Regions from separate parts of the Paenibacillus sp. FSL M7-1046 genome, predicted to be linked through region 1. Evidence: riboswitches for the same ligand, from Rfam matches in the RefSeq annotation. Region 1 holds a riboswitch; each other region holds the start of a gene.
What was found. Region 1 has a riboswitch for cyclic di-GMP ahead of NYE29_RS06620 (transglutaminase-like domain-containing protein). Riboswitches for the same ligand answer to the same signal wherever they lie in the genome.
Positions count from the first base shown of each region.

Region 2: another riboswitch for cyclic di-GMP. It lies ahead of NYE29_RS11820 (flagellar assembly protein A); the one in region 1 lies ahead of NYE29_RS06620 (transglutaminase-like domain-containing protein).
Region 3: another riboswitch for cyclic di-GMP. It lies ahead of NYE29_RS07510 (collagen-binding domain-containing protein); the one in region 1 lies ahead of NYE29_RS06620 (transglutaminase-like domain-containing protein).
Region 4: another riboswitch for cyclic di-GMP. It lies ahead of NYE29_RS29600 (hypothetical protein); the one in region 1 lies ahead of NYE29_RS06620 (transglutaminase-like domain-containing protein).

Region 1 covers NZ_JBBOXB010000001.1:1,550,186-1,553,999, reverse strand. The annotation lists gene NYE29_RS06635 (glycosyltransferase family 2 protein) at 1-687, shown strand, start outside; gene NYE29_RS06630 (GtrA family protein) at 677-1,081, shown strand; gene NYE29_RS06625 (class D sortase) at 1,178-1,783, shown strand; cyclic di-GMP riboswitch class I at 1,905-1,986, shown strand; cyclic di-GMP riboswitch class I at 2,060-2,142, shown strand; gene NYE29_RS06620 (transglutaminase-like domain-containing protein) at 2,156-2,962, shown strand; rRNA gene NYE29_RS06615 (16S ribosomal RNA) at 3,325-3,814, shown strand, end outside.
Region 2 covers NZ_JBBOXB010000001.1:2,697,803-2,701,616, forward strand. The annotation lists gene NYE29_RS11820 (flagellar assembly protein A) at 1-1,862, opposite strand, end outside; cyclic di-GMP riboswitch class I at 1,968-2,060, opposite strand; gene NYE29_RS11825 (FUSC family protein) at 2,330-3,436, opposite strand; gene NYE29_RS11830 (ABC transporter ATP-binding protein) at 3,749-3,814, shown strand, end outside.
Region 3 covers NZ_JBBOXB010000001.1:1,751,024-1,754,837, forward strand. The annotation lists gene NYE29_RS07510 (collagen-binding domain-containing protein) at 1-1,948, opposite strand, end outside; cyclic di-GMP riboswitch class I at 2,032-2,121, opposite strand; gene NYE29_RS07515 (hypothetical protein) at 2,745-3,158, shown strand; gene NYE29_RS07520 (ASCH domain-containing protein) at 3,495-3,814, opposite strand, start outside.
Region 4 covers NZ_JBBOXB010000001.1:6,619,900-6,623,713, reverse strand. The annotation lists gene NYE29_RS29615 (DUF4179 domain-containing protein) at 1-524, opposite strand, end outside; gene NYE29_RS29610 (RNA polymerase sigma factor) at 493-1,074, opposite strand; gene NYE29_RS29605 (nucleotidyltransferase domain-containing protein) at 1,195-1,962, shown strand; cyclic di-GMP riboswitch class I at 2,089-2,180, shown strand; gene NYE29_RS29600 (hypothetical protein) at 2,256-3,287, shown strand; gene NYE29_RS29595 (hypothetical protein) at 3,427-3,786, shown strand.

The DNA of each region.
Region 1 (3,814 bases):
GATCCGCCCGAGGTCATTTTGCAGATGATTGCCAAGTGGAAAGAGGGCTATGAGGTAGTTTACGCCAAACGGCTGAAACGGCATGGGGAGACTATTTTCAAGAAAGTGACTGCCAAGCTCTTTTACCGTCTGCTCAGCAGCATGACCAGTGTGGAGATTCCCACCGATACAGGCGACTTCCGGCTCATCGACCGTAAAGTATGCGATGTGCTGCGTGGACTCAAAGAGAAAAACCGCTATGTCAGAGGTTTGGTGAGCTGGGTCGGCTTCCGGCAGACGATGGTGGAATATGTGCGGGAGGAACGTTTTGCAGGTGAAACCAAATACCCGCTGAAGAAAATGATCCGGTTTGCGGTTGACGGCATCACCTCATTTTCACATAAGCCGCTGAAAATAGCCTCATATGTAGGCTTCTTTCTCTCCTTCTCCAGCTTTGTGTATCTGTTCTTTGTATTGTTCCAGAGAATCTTTTTCACCTCATGGACGGTTCCGGGCTGGGCTTCCATCGTCGGTGTGAATTTGTTGTTTAACGGCATCGTGCTGATGCTGCTTGGCGTAATAGGTGAATATATTGGACGGATATATGATGAATCCAAGGATAGACCGCTGTACATCGTGCGTGAGACCAAGGGTTACCGGGGCGGGGAGCATGAGGAGCGGCAAGAGGACAATGATTATGGCAGATAGGAAGCTGAATGCGGGATTTATCCAGTTTTTAAAATTTAATGCTGTAGGCTTACTGAATACGCTAATTGATTTCGCCGTATTTACCTTGCTGCATTCTCTGGGTATGATGAACACCCCGGCACAGATTATTTCTTATAGCGCAGGGACAGCGAACAGTTTCTTTTGGAACAAGAAGGTGACCTTTAAGGATAAGAGTCAGGCTAACAAGGACAGTTTTGACCGTATGCAATTAGTCCGATTCATCATACTGAACCTGGTTGTACTGGGGATATCAGTGCTGCTGATGCATCTGCTAACGGACAAATTTGGAGTTCAGGTGCTGATTTCCAAAGTGCTGGTTACGTTCGTCACCGTCATCATCAATTTCTTTGGTAGCCGTAAATGGGTATTTTAAGTCAGATGTTGGGCCGTGGAGTTTCTTTATCTTAAAGATCGGGGGGATTTGATGCGTAAGTTTTCCTATTTGATCATAATTGCAGGAGTTCTAGTCATGCTGTATCCAAAAGCGAGCGAATGGTATAACGACCGGCAGCAAGAGAAGCTGCTGAAGGAGGCTGAACAGGCTTATAGTGAGCTGGCCCCTTCGTCAGAGCCCGATCTGAAAAAACAGTACGCCGAGGTCACTGCACTGCTGGCAGAAGAATCAGCTGGGGATGAACCAGTGCAGGCTGCTGAACCGGCAGAGCAGGAAATAGAGGTCGGCGGCAAAGTGACCGGAATTATCACAATCGACAAAATCGATTTGAAATTGCCCATATTGGAAGGGGCGACCAAAGCCAACATGAAGCATGCCGCAGCCCATATGAAGGAAACCGCTCCAATCGGTGAAATAGGCAATGCTGCCATAGCTGCACACAGGTCTAGGACTACAGGGAGATTATTCAACAGACTGAACGAAGTAAAGGTCGGAGATACCATTTCCGTCAAGACAAGCGATCAGGAGTATAAATACGAGGTTTATGATATCTCGATTGTTGAGCCTACGGATGTGTCTGTACTGAACGGGAATAAACAAGATAAGATCCTTACCCTCATTACATGTGATCCTTTGGTAAATCCGACCCATCGACTGATTATCCACGCTAAAGCGGTTTGAAGTAAGAGAACAGATCATAAAATGCGAAAATTATAAAAATTTAAATGAATTAAGTAGAAATCTAGTGATTTAGGTCTTGTAACTAGGCATTAATATGATACTATATAACTATAAAAGCTAAACACGATAACGGCAAACCTATCGAAAGGTAGGGACGCAAAGCTAAAGGGCCTTCCCTGTAAGGATGGCAGCCAGCTACCGAATGAAGAGGCTTTTTTTGTTTGTTTTTAAGATGAATCTAGTATATTCCAATAGTAGTAGGAACAGATAAAGCTTAAACGATAACGGCAAACCTATCGAAAGGTAGGGACGCAAAGCTAAAGGGCCTTCCCGGGTATGGATGGCAGCCAGCTACCGAAAGGGGTTTTATCCATGAAGAAGTTCTATTATATGTTCTTGACCTTGTTCGTCCTGGTTACTTCAGTTCAAGTAAGCACAGCTAACGCTTCCAGCGTAGAGTCGGGCTGGTTAAATACATCGCAATTGAGCCAAGGGGTTGTCCAAGTTTCCTATGATGTTCCCAAGGACAAACGTATCAAGCTCATGATTACTAAAGACAATAAGAGCTACTCTTATAACTTATATGCCTCCAAAGCTACAGAAACGTTTCCACTGCAGCAGGGGAATGGCGCTTATAAAGTGTCAGTCCTAGAGAACACCAGCGGCAACAAATACAAAGTGCTTTCTTCCGAAACCGTAGACCTGAGCATGAGCAACACCAACGCCGTATATTTGAGTTCCGTACAGAATGTGAAATGGAATTCTTCCGATAAAGCAGTACTGAAAGCTAAGCAGCTTACGCAAGGGCTGACCACTGATGAAGCAAAGGTACAAGCTATCTATAATTACATCGTGGCGAATGTAAAGTACGACTATACCTTAGCGGCTAATGTTACGCAGGATTATATCCCGAACAACGACAACACACTCGCTAGTAAGAAAGGGATTTGCTACGATTATGCATCTTTGTTCGCCACCATGCTCCGCAGTGAAGGAATTCCGACAAAGCTGGTAATGGGCAATACGAGTTATGTATCTGTATATCATGCCTGGAATGAAGTATTGCTTAACGGCAAATGGGTAACGATTGATACGACAGTGGACGCCGGATTGGGTAAGAACAAAGAATCAGGCTTCACCAAAGCGTCGAGCAAATATACAGCAGCTAAGATCTACTAATCCTGTAGAATGATGATTACCCTAAGATAACCCGCTTAATATTTAAGCCGGTTATCTTTTTTTTGTTTAAGGGGTTGCTTTTTTATATTGATGTGGGGTATTATAGGTAAGCGTTGTTAGAGCGCACCCAAGTAAATAAGAAATGGCTGAAAAGTTGTTTCAAAAAAAAGCTTGCGTTTCTAAATCAAACGTGATATATTATAAGAGTTGCTGGTGACGAGATAATCGACACTGACAACGAGCTTGATCTTTGAAAACTGAACAACGAGTGAGTATGGAAATCACGCAAGTGAGATCCAAAATTAGAGAATGTAAATTCTCGTCAGATGTTTCAAATTGAGCAATCGCTCTTTCTAAATACCAATTTGGAGAGTTTGATCCTGGCTCAGGACGAACGCTGGCGGCGTGCCTAATACATGCAAGTCGAGCGGAGTTATGATGGAGCTTGCTCCGGATTAACTTAGCGGCGGACGGGTGAGTAACACGTAGGCAACCTACCTCTTTGACTGGGATAACTACCGGAAACGGTAGCTAATACCGGATAATTCCTTTGTTCACATGGACGGAGGATGAAAGGCGGAGCAATCTGCTACAAGGAGATGGGCCTGCGGCGCATTAGCTAGTTGGTGGGGTAACGGCTCACCAAGGCGACGATGCGTAGCCGACCTGAGAGGGTGAACGGCCACACTGGGACTGAGACACGGCCCAGACTCCTACGGGAGGCAGCAGTAGGGAATCTTCCGCAATGGGCGAAAGCCTGACGGAGCAACGCCGCGTGAGTGATGAAGGTTTTCGGATCGTAAAGCTCTGTTGCCAGGGAAGAACGTCCGGTAGAGTAACTGCTACCGGAGT
Region 2 (3,814 bases), 1.1 Mb from region 1:
GCCTGATTTCTTAACCGCAGGCTTTGGGCAGTGAAGACAAGTTCTTCATCTGTCCCGTCGATCTTGGCGGTGTATTCTCCAATCGTCACTTCGCTGTTGCAGATTTTGCGGACTGTAATATTATTGCCGGCGGTAAGCACCGATTTCTCGGAGGACTGCTTCCCTACAGTCTGTGCGCTGATGGAGCCTGCCGCCTCGACTGAGGAGTCCGTGCACTCCGCTTCGTTCATTACGAAACGGACATCGCCGGAAGAGAACAGCTGGCTGTGCAGAATCCCCTCCTTATGAACATGGAGATCTCCGCCGGATTTAATAATGCTATGCTGTGACGAGGCAATGTCGATCCGTGTATTCTCCTCCTGCATCCCGGATATGGCGTCATGCAAATCCTGCAACAGCCTCAGAAAGGTGCTTAGAACAGCATCCGTGAAGAAATCGGTGAACTGCCCCGGGTGCAGGAATACCTCCAGCATATGTCTTAATTGCCCGGTGTCGATAGGATAATCGGGATTCATCCCGGCAATAACATTCTGAAGATCAGTGATCAGGCCGGGGAGATGGTCATATTTGCTTTCCAGCAGCAGCATAACCACCAGACCGTATTTTACGGTTTGCTGGCGTGATTGGACGGTATTCGCCAACTGCTGCGACGCTTTTCTCAGACTGGTCATTTCCTTCATCAAGAGAGCGGAGTACATGCAGAGGCGGTTATGTCTCGCTCCATAATGACCGGAGTACAATTGGCTGCTGACAACCTTGCCCTGGACAAAAATGCTTCCTGTAGCAGTGATTGTCGCATGTGTAACGTCGCCGTATATGTATACATTTCCCAACGCCTCAAGGATGGTCTGGTTTCCGATATCATTGGTGGCGACCACATCACCCGGGAACATCATTTTGGCGGCGTCGGGGTTCGTGTCCCCGGGAACAAGATATGTCTGGGGGAAATCAAAAACCTTGCGGTTCAGACCGCATCCCGTTAAGCGGGGCCTTCCCTGGCGGAGGGAGACGATCCCGCCGTCCGCCAGCAGGGTTGTACATTCTTTAGTGACCAGCTGAATGTCTTGCGGTGGCGGGGAGGGAATAATTCCGCCATACACGTCGATGCCGGGCACTCCCTCTTCCGCAGGCAGCTTACGGGCAATGACCTCTCCCTTCTGGACAAAGGGAACCCTTGGATGGTTCAGGAAATCTGCAGGATCGGCAGTCCGAATGAATTCATATTCCCTGTCCTCAGCAAATAACAGCTCCAGCCGGGCATTCTTGCCGGGAATAGGGGCTTTACCCTCTGCGATGCAGACCGGGAGATAGGTAGGGTTGTTCAGCTCTGCATAAAGAGCCGGAATGTTGAGATCGCGCATAATGGAGCTTTTCTTGAAGCCGGCGATAATCTGGTCCACCGTAAGGGTGGACAGCAGCAGGCCGCAATTCGGTTCCGCCCGGACTGTGACATCTGCTGCAGCCGGGGAGCTAGCGAGCTTCCAGGCGTACTTTTCTGCACGGTAGAGCGTGAAGTAGACCTTCAGTTTATCTTCGGATACGGTGATCTGATACTGCGGCTTCTCGCAAATTTCCCAGGTGATACGGTCTGTGGGGGTTACTTCCGTAGGATCTGTCACCGTCTTCCGGTTAATATTCAACACCACAGGGTGAACGGAAGAAATGACAGCGGGTTTGCCGCCTGGCAGAGGAGGAGTAATGAATATTTGGTTGTTCTGTACGATAATACGTCCGTTCTTTTCCTCATCTCCCCCACGGAGCGGCTTAGCCTGCACAGCGGGCAGAGCCGGAAGATCGGGGTTCCCGATTGGCGTTGTGGTATGAAATACATGCCTGAATTTCTCGATGATATGCTGTGGCATTACTCTAACCTCGCTTCTTCGTATAATCAATGGTATCTGTACAGAAAAGAGCATCATGGACTATGATAGATTGTTTTAATCTACCAGTACCCAAGTCACATCTCAATTGGCAGCCTGGCGACCATGAATGGATAGTCTCACATTCTTAGGCCCATCGCTTTGCGTCCTGCCCTTTCGGGAAGTTTGCCTTTAAAAAAATAGATCAATGATATACATTCAGCATGAGGTCATTTAATCGACTCAAATCGACAGGGAATGTTCAATACTGGAGTGGTTGCCAAAATAAATCTACAAACAAGCTTAATTCTAGTACTTTAGTATTAATTTTTCAACTTATTAATAATAAATCTCTCTGGTATCCCTTTAAAAGGGACGGCTTTGAGTTCAAGCGATATTACAAGCAAAAACGACCCTGCCTTTTTCTCAAAGGACAGGGTCGTTTCTGCGAAAAAAGGACGCTCCCAAGCTTAAAGCTTGTGGGAGAGCCCTCTTTTGACAAGGTGCACGGCGCGTGCGCTTCCGGCCCGGACGGAGACTGGTGCCGGTATAATAATCGTGGCTGCATAATCGGCCCGTTCAATTTCCTCCAGCACCCGGTTAAGATGGGAGAAGACGGCTCCGAGATCACGGACTGCTGTCAATGAGCATTGACCCTGCAGCTCGGAGAACCAGGCGAACTGCAGATCCCGGGCGCGGCGCAGCGCTTCGGGGAGCGAACGGGTGCATTCGGCATCGGACAAAGTCTTGGTTCCATACAGGGCGATGCAGTCTGCGGTTGCCGTTACGACCTCTGTCATCCAGTCAGCTGCGGCATAATGTGCAGGCAGGAGGGAAATCTCCTCGGCGATCTCCTTGACGTAGCGGTGAACCTTTTGCAGATGAGAGGTTGCCTGTGTCAATGACCGCAACCCGCTGCGGCATTGATAATGGGATAACGTATAGTGCAGCTCTTTCTGCTGCTTGTCGCTCTTCGCCAGCAGTTGTCCGGAACGCACCAGCCTCTCCGGAGCCTGCTTAGAACTGCTGCTCTCTGCGGCGAGTCCGGTCAAGGCATCGGCCAGCAGCAGGGTTCCTTCCAGTGCCAGGCGTTTAACCTTGACGAACCCCCCCGGGGGAACGATAATCATATTTATTATTAAGGCAATCAGCACGCCGATTAAGGTCTCCGCGACTCTCCACACGATATAAGGGTCCTGATAAAAGGTCAATGCCAGCACGGAGGTCACACCGACCTGGGAAACGGCTTGAATGTTAATCCGGCAGGCGGTGGCCACACCGATGCCGATCAGCAGCATCAGCAGAATAGACAGTGCCCCCACGTCGAAGAAATGGCCCACGAGCAGGCTGACAATTCCACCGAGCACAACGCCCATCAGACGGTAAATCCCTTTTTCCAGCGAAGCCTTGACGCTTCCTTGGGTGATAAGAATTGCGGCAAGCGGTGCAAAGTATAAATAACTGTCGCCGTGCAGGCTGTGAACCGCAAGCCAGGAGAGTGAAGCAGCAATCGTAACGCGTATCATATATAGAGATAATCCGAATTTTTCAAGGCGGTCCTGTAACCCCTCGTTCATGTTAGTCATCTTCTTTCACATCAATAAGAGAACATTTTTAGGTTTTCAGCAATTTTCATTATAGCACTCAAAAACAACAATAACGGGGTACAGTTTTTACGAACTTGTTAAGTTTCTGCGCTGCATTTAACATTGTAAGCTATCGCATATATTGCATTAATCCTATATGCTATATATATTGAAGTGTGTCGAAGGAAGGGAGGAATTGTCGCTTATCAGCGCTGAGCATGCCACTTTAGATTGTTCCCTGCGAGAAGCGGGTAAAATAGGTTGTACTACATAAGGTAAGGGAGGTCGTTAGCCATAACTACCCTGGAAGGCACTATTATTTCTTTTGACCAGGTTACCAAACAATACGACGATGAAGAAGCCGTGTTA
Region 3 (3,814 bases), 200 kb from region 1:
CTGGCGTCGGGTCTACTGTTGGCGCTACGCTCGTCGGCGCTGGCGTCGGGTCTACTGTTGGCGCTACACTCGTCGGTGCTGGCGTCGGGTCTACTGTTGGCAACGGCGTTGGTGTCGGTGTTGGTACCGGTGTCGGCACCGGTGTTGGCGTTGGTGTCGGCGCTGGTGTTGGCGTTGGTGTCGGCACCGGTGTTGGCGTTGGCACCGGTGTCGGTGTCGGTGTCGGTGTTGACGTCGGCGTTGGTGGCGGCGCCGGTGTTGGCGTCGGTGTTGGCACCGGTGTTGGCGTTGGCGTCGGCGTCGGTGTCGGTGTTGGCACCGGTGTCGGTGTCGGCGTCGGCGCCGGTGTTGGTGGCGGAGTCGGCGCCGGTGTTGGTGGCGGCGCCGGTGTTGGCGTTGGTGTCGGCGCTGGTGTTGGTGTTGGTGTCGACGTTGGTACCGGCGTCGGTGTTGGTACCGGCGTTGGTATTGGTGTCGGCACCGGTGTTGGCGTTGGTGTTGGCGTCGGTGTCGGTGTCGCCGTCGGCATTGGTGTCGGCGTCGCCGTCGGTGTTGGCGTCGCCGTTGGTGTTGGTGTCGCCGTCGGTGTCGGTGTTGGCGTCGGCGTTGGTGTCGGCACCGGTGTTGGCGTTGGTACCGGTGTTGGCGTCGGTGTTGGCGTTGGTGTCGGTGTCGGCACCGGTGTTGGCGTTGGTGTCGGCACCGGTGTTGCCGTTGGCGTTGGTGTCGGCGTCGCCGTTGGCGTCGGTGTCGGTATCGGCGTCGCCGTTGGTGTCGGTGTCGCCGTCGGCGTTGCCGTCGGTGTCGCCGTCGGTATCGGCGTCGCCGTTGGTGTCGGTGTCGGTGTTGGCGTCGCCGTCGGTGTCGGCGTCGGTGTTGGCGTCGGTGTCGCCGTTGGCGTCGGTGTCGGTATCGGCGTCGCCGTTGGTGTCGGTGTCGCCGTCGGCGTTGCCGTCGGTGTCGCCGTCGGTATCGGCGTCGGTATCGGCGTCGCCGTTGGTGTCGGTGTCGGTGTTGGCGTCGCCGTCGGTGTCGGCGTCGGTGTTGGCGTCGCCGTCGGTGTTGGTGTTGGTGTTGGTGTCGGCTTCGGTGTTGGTGTCGGGCCGACTGGCGGCACCGTTCCCTCAAAGGTATGATGATGCATCTGAATATAACCGCTGAATCCTTTTGCAATAAGGGTACCATGCAGTTCAGCACGGCTGAACGCCACAAAGGCATGCGGCGCTAACATGGTGCCTTCAATGGTTGTGTTCCCATTAGCTACAGAAGAAGCTTCGTAGAAGTTGAACAGCACATTGTGAGATTTGCCATTCCACATTTGAAAATCCGGAATGACGACCTTATTCCCGCTTACATTGATAATTACCGTGGCATTTCCTGCAATGTTGAACTGGAGACCGTTGGTAACCGCCAAATCCGCAGCAGTCAAATGAATGACATTAAAGGAATCCGGAGCGTTAATCGTCATTTTCCCTCCATCTCTGACAAAGGGCTGCGTTTGTTTCAGAGCAGCAAGTTCACTCGAACGCTGAATCAAAAATTGCTCCTCAGCTTGAAAATCGATCGGATGATCCTGCCGCGTACCTCCTTTAAGGTCAGCTCCTGAACTTTTCATGCTGCCTCCATACACAGAGGTGCCATAAACTGTTCCATTTGAAAAGTCGATGTCTTTGCCGGCGATAAGCACATCTCCGCCCACAGCATCCTTGGATACTCCATATCCCTGAAGAGTAATATTCCCTGCAGCAGCAAGCCGTCCGTGGATCTGGTCATTGCTTTGCGCGAAATCTCCAAAGATAAAGGCGTTGAAATTGCCGGCGACTCCCAGCACCGGTGTTGGGGTGTACGGCATACTTGCCGCCGCCTCTACATTGATCCCCGGATGAAGCATATTGCCGATGGTTAAAATCCCCGTCAGAATCAAGGCTAATGATTTTTTCTTCAACAACGATATGTACCTCCTATGTAACTATTCTATGAATGCACAGATTAGCCCGTAACAACAAAAAGACCGCCAAGAAGGGTTAGCTTCATGGCGGCCGGACGATCGTGGCACCTTTAGAGTGCTGTAGATTCCTGACTTTGCGTCCCGCTCTTTCGAACGGTTTGCGATTATACATGAGAAGTTGGTAACAGTCGTATTCTATGTAGTCTATGACTTTTGTTACTTTCGGACTAGAATCAGTCTATCTCTTCCCCTCTCTGTTTGTCAATCTATTCCTTATTTTTTTTGATAGATTCTCTGAAAAAGTCCTCAATCCCGCATCACATAAGGGTTTCGTTGTATTCACCAATCACATAAAACAAATTTTCAATATTAAAAATTAGTATATTCGAACCACTTTTCAACTTATGTCGAAACGGCAAAAAAACTGTCGCCAGCTTTTGGCAGCAGTTTTTAGTCATTGTCAATTTACATAAGTCAGCGGGCAACAGCCGGACTCAGAATTGGTATATTTTATAACAGCTGAACCCAGCCGATCATGGACATCCATAGTGGAACACTTAGAAACAACCCGAACAACAATCCGCGGCGGAGACTTCCCTCATAATTCATCACAATTCTCCTTTTTAATAAGCTTTATTTTTCAATATTTATTATTTCAATTTTAATATAAAATAATTCTTATAATTATTTTGTGAATTATGTCACATTGTTTCAGCTGTTTAGAAATTCCATTGATTAATTTTTGAATAATCGGTTAAAATACGAATATACGTTCTTATTAGAGGTGATTGAATTTATGCATAGAGCGGAGAGTAACGATAATACACTGGTCAAATCCTATATATTGCTTCCGCTGATTTTATCAGCCTTTGAACGGGATTCAGCCATTATGTCGACACAACTGCGGACTCCCGCCCCATACATGGAGGTTCTCCGTACTGCTGCAAATGCGGCTACTGCCGATCTGAGGGATGTGCGCGCCGAAATGAGGAAACGCGGAGTTAAGGTCTATGAACAGCAGCGGCTCCAGGTGGGCATCGAGGCCAAATTTATATGCCGGGGATATCATGAACGGATGCTGCTGCTGGATGACGTCATCGCTGCACAGGCCGCTATCCATATGCGCAAATACCTGGGACTCGATATCTCCGGCTACAACAGCTATGAGGAACAGTACAAAATCAAATCCGGCCCTCAAGCAAGCCAATAGCCTTTGGTGCGTTGAAGAATAAAAACAGGCCTCGCCCTGGGAGTCGGCAAGACCTGTAAAGTACCCGCTATAAATTACATTAAAACCTTCCAATAGCCCAATGTGCCGAAAATAACTACCAGCGCCACGGGATATAGAATTCTCCGGCTTACCTTATCCTTAAACGTAAGAAATAAACATAACATGCAAAGCCACGCAATAAGAAGACTGCCCATTTCCTATGCATACGCTCCTTCCTGAGCCCATTCATACCTGTATTCCACCGAACCGCCGGTACCGTCATAACATTTTCCGTCTATCCAGTTAGACTTGCTGGTCTGAAATTCCATAAGCGCTTCACCGCTCCCTTTGCGGAACAGGATGCTCCCAGAAGCCCAGCCGGCCCTTGGCCGGAATGTTGTCCTCCAGCGGAGTGACCCCCGTCAGTTCCCAGGCAAACCGTCCCTCCCTATAATCTCCAAAGATATATTCGCTGCCGTAGGGCCAGCCTTCTTCAGCCATACCAGCTGTAACTTCATAACAGTTTATCAGCGATCCTGTCGCTATAATCACTCCGGCAGGCAAATTGTCCGCTGTAAGACCATGACGGGCGAGCACCGATCGGAAAGGCTCCCGTAAGCATACTTCCTTATCAATCTTCAAACCGGCATGAATGG
Region 4 (3,814 bases), 5.1 Mb from region 1:
TTGGACATTGCGTCGTTGGCAGCATGTCCGGTTTTATCCGTAATGCTAATGTTAAGCACCAAACGGGTAGGATCAGCCACTACGTCCTGCAGGACAAAGGTATAGCCTTTATCGGTTTTCTCTATGCCAGGGTGCTGCACCACTCCGAGTATTTTGGCGTCCAGCAGACCAAGCTTTGCCCACTGGTTGGCAAGGAGGAACGGTTTCTGTGGAGGGGTGGACAACGTCTCTGACACTGTACCTGATTTGCCAATGAAAAACAGTAATGAAGCAATTCCTATCACTGCAGCAACAGAGCTGCCCCACTTTAAACCTCTTTTTAGGGTGCGGCCCGTTTGCATTCCGGATATCTCGGATAATTTTTGCCCGGAGGCGGGCTGTATCTCTGTATTGCGAACTTGTTCCATAACGCGCTCTGTGAAATCATCAGCTAGATTAGAGCTTGTATACAATTGTGAATCCGTCAGTAGATCGTTATCAGTGCCGGACAAGTCATTGTGATTGGTGTAAGCCCATTTTTTCATTGGAACCCTCCCTGGATTTCGGCCATTGTTTCTTCAGCTTTTGACGGGCGCGGTGGAGACAATTTTTGACCTGATGCATCGGCATTCCCGTTATCGCTGAGATCTCCTCATAGGATAATTCATTGGTATAGCGAAGCAGCAGTACAATCCGGTAACGTTCTGGAAGCTTGGACAATTTCCGGTGCATTTCAAGCTCGTCTTCCTTGCGCATATATTGCTCTTCAGGGGTTGGCCCGCGATCCTTCTCCTGCAGCAAGGTGCTGCTTATTAGGCCTGGGGATTTCCGTCTTTTCAGTGACCTGAAGTGGTTGATCGCAATGGCGTACAGCCAAGCGGCAAAGCTTGATTGGCCATGATGCTCGCGGAGTTTCTGGTATGCTTTGATAAATGTTTCCTGGGCCAAATCCTGTGCATCCTGGTGACTGGCGCCCATACCGAGCAGCAGACCATACAAGCTCGACTTGTATTTGTCTACGAGTACCGCAAAGGCCTCCCGGTTGCCCTGCAGCACTTCGGCAATGATTTGTTCGTCGTTGTCCTGTGCCTTCATCCAGTGCCTCCCATTAATTTATTTGTATATAAGACGCACCAGCGCCACAATATTTCTCACTTTTTATAAAAAAGAAAGATTATGTTCAGATCATACTACACATTGCAGGGGGAAGAGAGAATGAAACAAGACGTAGCAATCCGTCAGGTAGGCTTGGCCGTAAAGGATGATCCGGCAGTCAGGGCGGTATTTCTGAAAGGCGCACATGCCAGAGGAGAGCAGGATGCTTACTCGGATGTTGATTTGTACTGCTTGGTCCACAGCGAGGGATTGACGGATTTTTTAGCGCGCAGAATATCCTATATGGAGAGCTATAAACCGCTGATATTCTGGTCGGAAGCTAACTTCGTAGGACCACAAATTGTTGGCGTGTTTGAAGACGGTCTGCATTTCGATCTTTATACAGTGACTGCGGAGAGTCTGAAACAAACCGAACAAATCCTTGTCCTGCATGATCCCGAGGGTTGTCTTGCCAACTACAAGGCAGAGAGCTTCCCCATGTCGGATGTAGAGATTACGAGGATCCTTTCCGGTTTCACTTTCAGTCTTCTGGAATTTGAAACCGCGTATCTCCGCGGCGATTTGCTCTGGGCACACCGGCTTGGCAGTCATCTGGCGGCAGATCTAATGATAGTTCTGCGGCATGTAGCAGATCCTTCTACAGCGCAGCTCGGCATTAAGAGACTGCATCACAAACTCAGTCCACAGCAACTGGATGAGTTAACAGGAGCGTTAAATGCTCTTGGACCGGACGCACTCCCTTCAGGTGTCCAGAAGCTGGTGGACCTCGCTGTGGTGTTGATTGCAGACTTGACCGAACGGCTGTCAGAGAACTGGAATCAGCGTTTTTTCGATTTTATGGTCAAACGGATCTACGCACTATCGTAACAAAACAGATACAGCGAACAATATTTGAATGTGAGAAAAAAGGAGGATAATGACTACTCTTGTCGAATTATAAATTTAGATAGATAATAAATACCAAAATATGTTTGTGATTCGGAAGCGCCAGCTGATGAACAAAGGCAACTCCGCCGAAAGGCGGAAGACGCAAAGCCACCGGTCTAAACCGCTCACGAAAGCGGCATGACAGCGGGGACGCTCATGTAGTTTGGTTTTTTGTTGTCTAAATACAACAAAAGGAGCTTGAAAAAATCATGTTTTTGAAGATTCGCCACAAATTGAGGCCTGGCTTAGCGTTTATTCTGGCTACAGTCTTGGCCGCTGGGCCCCTGATTGCCACCCCGGTCCACGCAGCTGCGAAGTACACTTTTACGGATGTCAAAACTGCATATAACATGCCGATTGACTACAACTACAAGTTCACAGGTGACACAATCGCTTCACTGGAGAAGGATAGCAAAGGGGCTCATCAGCTGTACTTACATAACTGGAAGAAGAAGACGACGGAGAAGGTCACTTCTACTAACACGTTCAAAACGAACTTGCAGCTTATGGGAGACAGTGTTTATTATTATGAGTCTACAATTGAAGTGACTAAACGAATTAATATCTACCCGAAGAAGCTGGTACAGTACAATTTGAAAACCAAAAAAACAAGCGAGCTTCCGCTGGAAGTGAAAACTCCGGAATTACTGGGTGTGGGTGACAAATATTATGCACACAGCAGTGGCTCAGATTTTTACTTCACTAACAAAACGACGCTGGAAACTCAGACCATCAATGATCTTGGTTTTGATCAGGTCCACCAGTTTGTAGATGACAAGTTCATCTATAGCAAATGGGACACCGGGACGTTGTATCTGTATGATCTGCCAAGTTCAAAAACAATTGAGCTCTACAAGCTGAAAGAAAATGAATCCTTCAACCTCGTAGCTTCGAATGGTAAAGATATTGTCTGGATGATTGACTCCAAAGAAGTGGATGCTGCCGGCAAGACCAAAAATTACTTCATCTATATGACGATGGACCGCAGTAAAGCCGGAGCCCCGGTTAAAGTATTGCTCAAACGTGAATGGGTAATTGGCGACCGGAATGATCTCTTAATCGTGGGTGACAATTATGCGGTGTTCTCGGAAATGATGAATAATAAACTGGTAGCCCGCGGAGTGAACCTCCGAAATGGGGAACTCTTTTTACTTGGGGAACGAAACCGCAGTGCGGACAATTTTGTGTATTTTAATAAAGACACTTTGATCTCACGCGACGCGAATGACTATATTGTGCTTCGTACAATAGTCAGAACGCCATAAATGAATTTTCAGAAACTATCAAAAAAACAGTGCAATTTGACGATAGTAGTAAAGCGGTAAATATTGGGTATGAACCTATTTCCAATGAATCCCGCAATCGCAAATTGAAAAAAAACAACTAGAGGAGTGTCATTAAAAAATGATCGCAGAAACTAAAATGTACCCGGAATTCAACACCATCTTCATCAGCTTGCATGGATTTGCCGAATTGGCTGAAACGGTAAAAGAAGTGGAAATATTCGAGGCGTCCATGCCGACTTTGCCAATCCACGAGATGTCTCTGATTATTGACTGCAATGATATGGCGCCGTTCAAGCCGGAGATACTCCCGGTTCTGGAACGCTGCTATGTGCTGTATAACGGATTTAAACATGCGGTTCTGGTGAATCCGAAGAAAGTAGTAGCCAAATCTCAATTACAGAGAGTAGCTCCAAGTGCCGGATTTAAAGGACATTTTGTGGATACGGTGGAAGAGGCTTGGGCAATCGTTAAATCCTAAATCCTAAATCCTAAATCGTATATCCTAA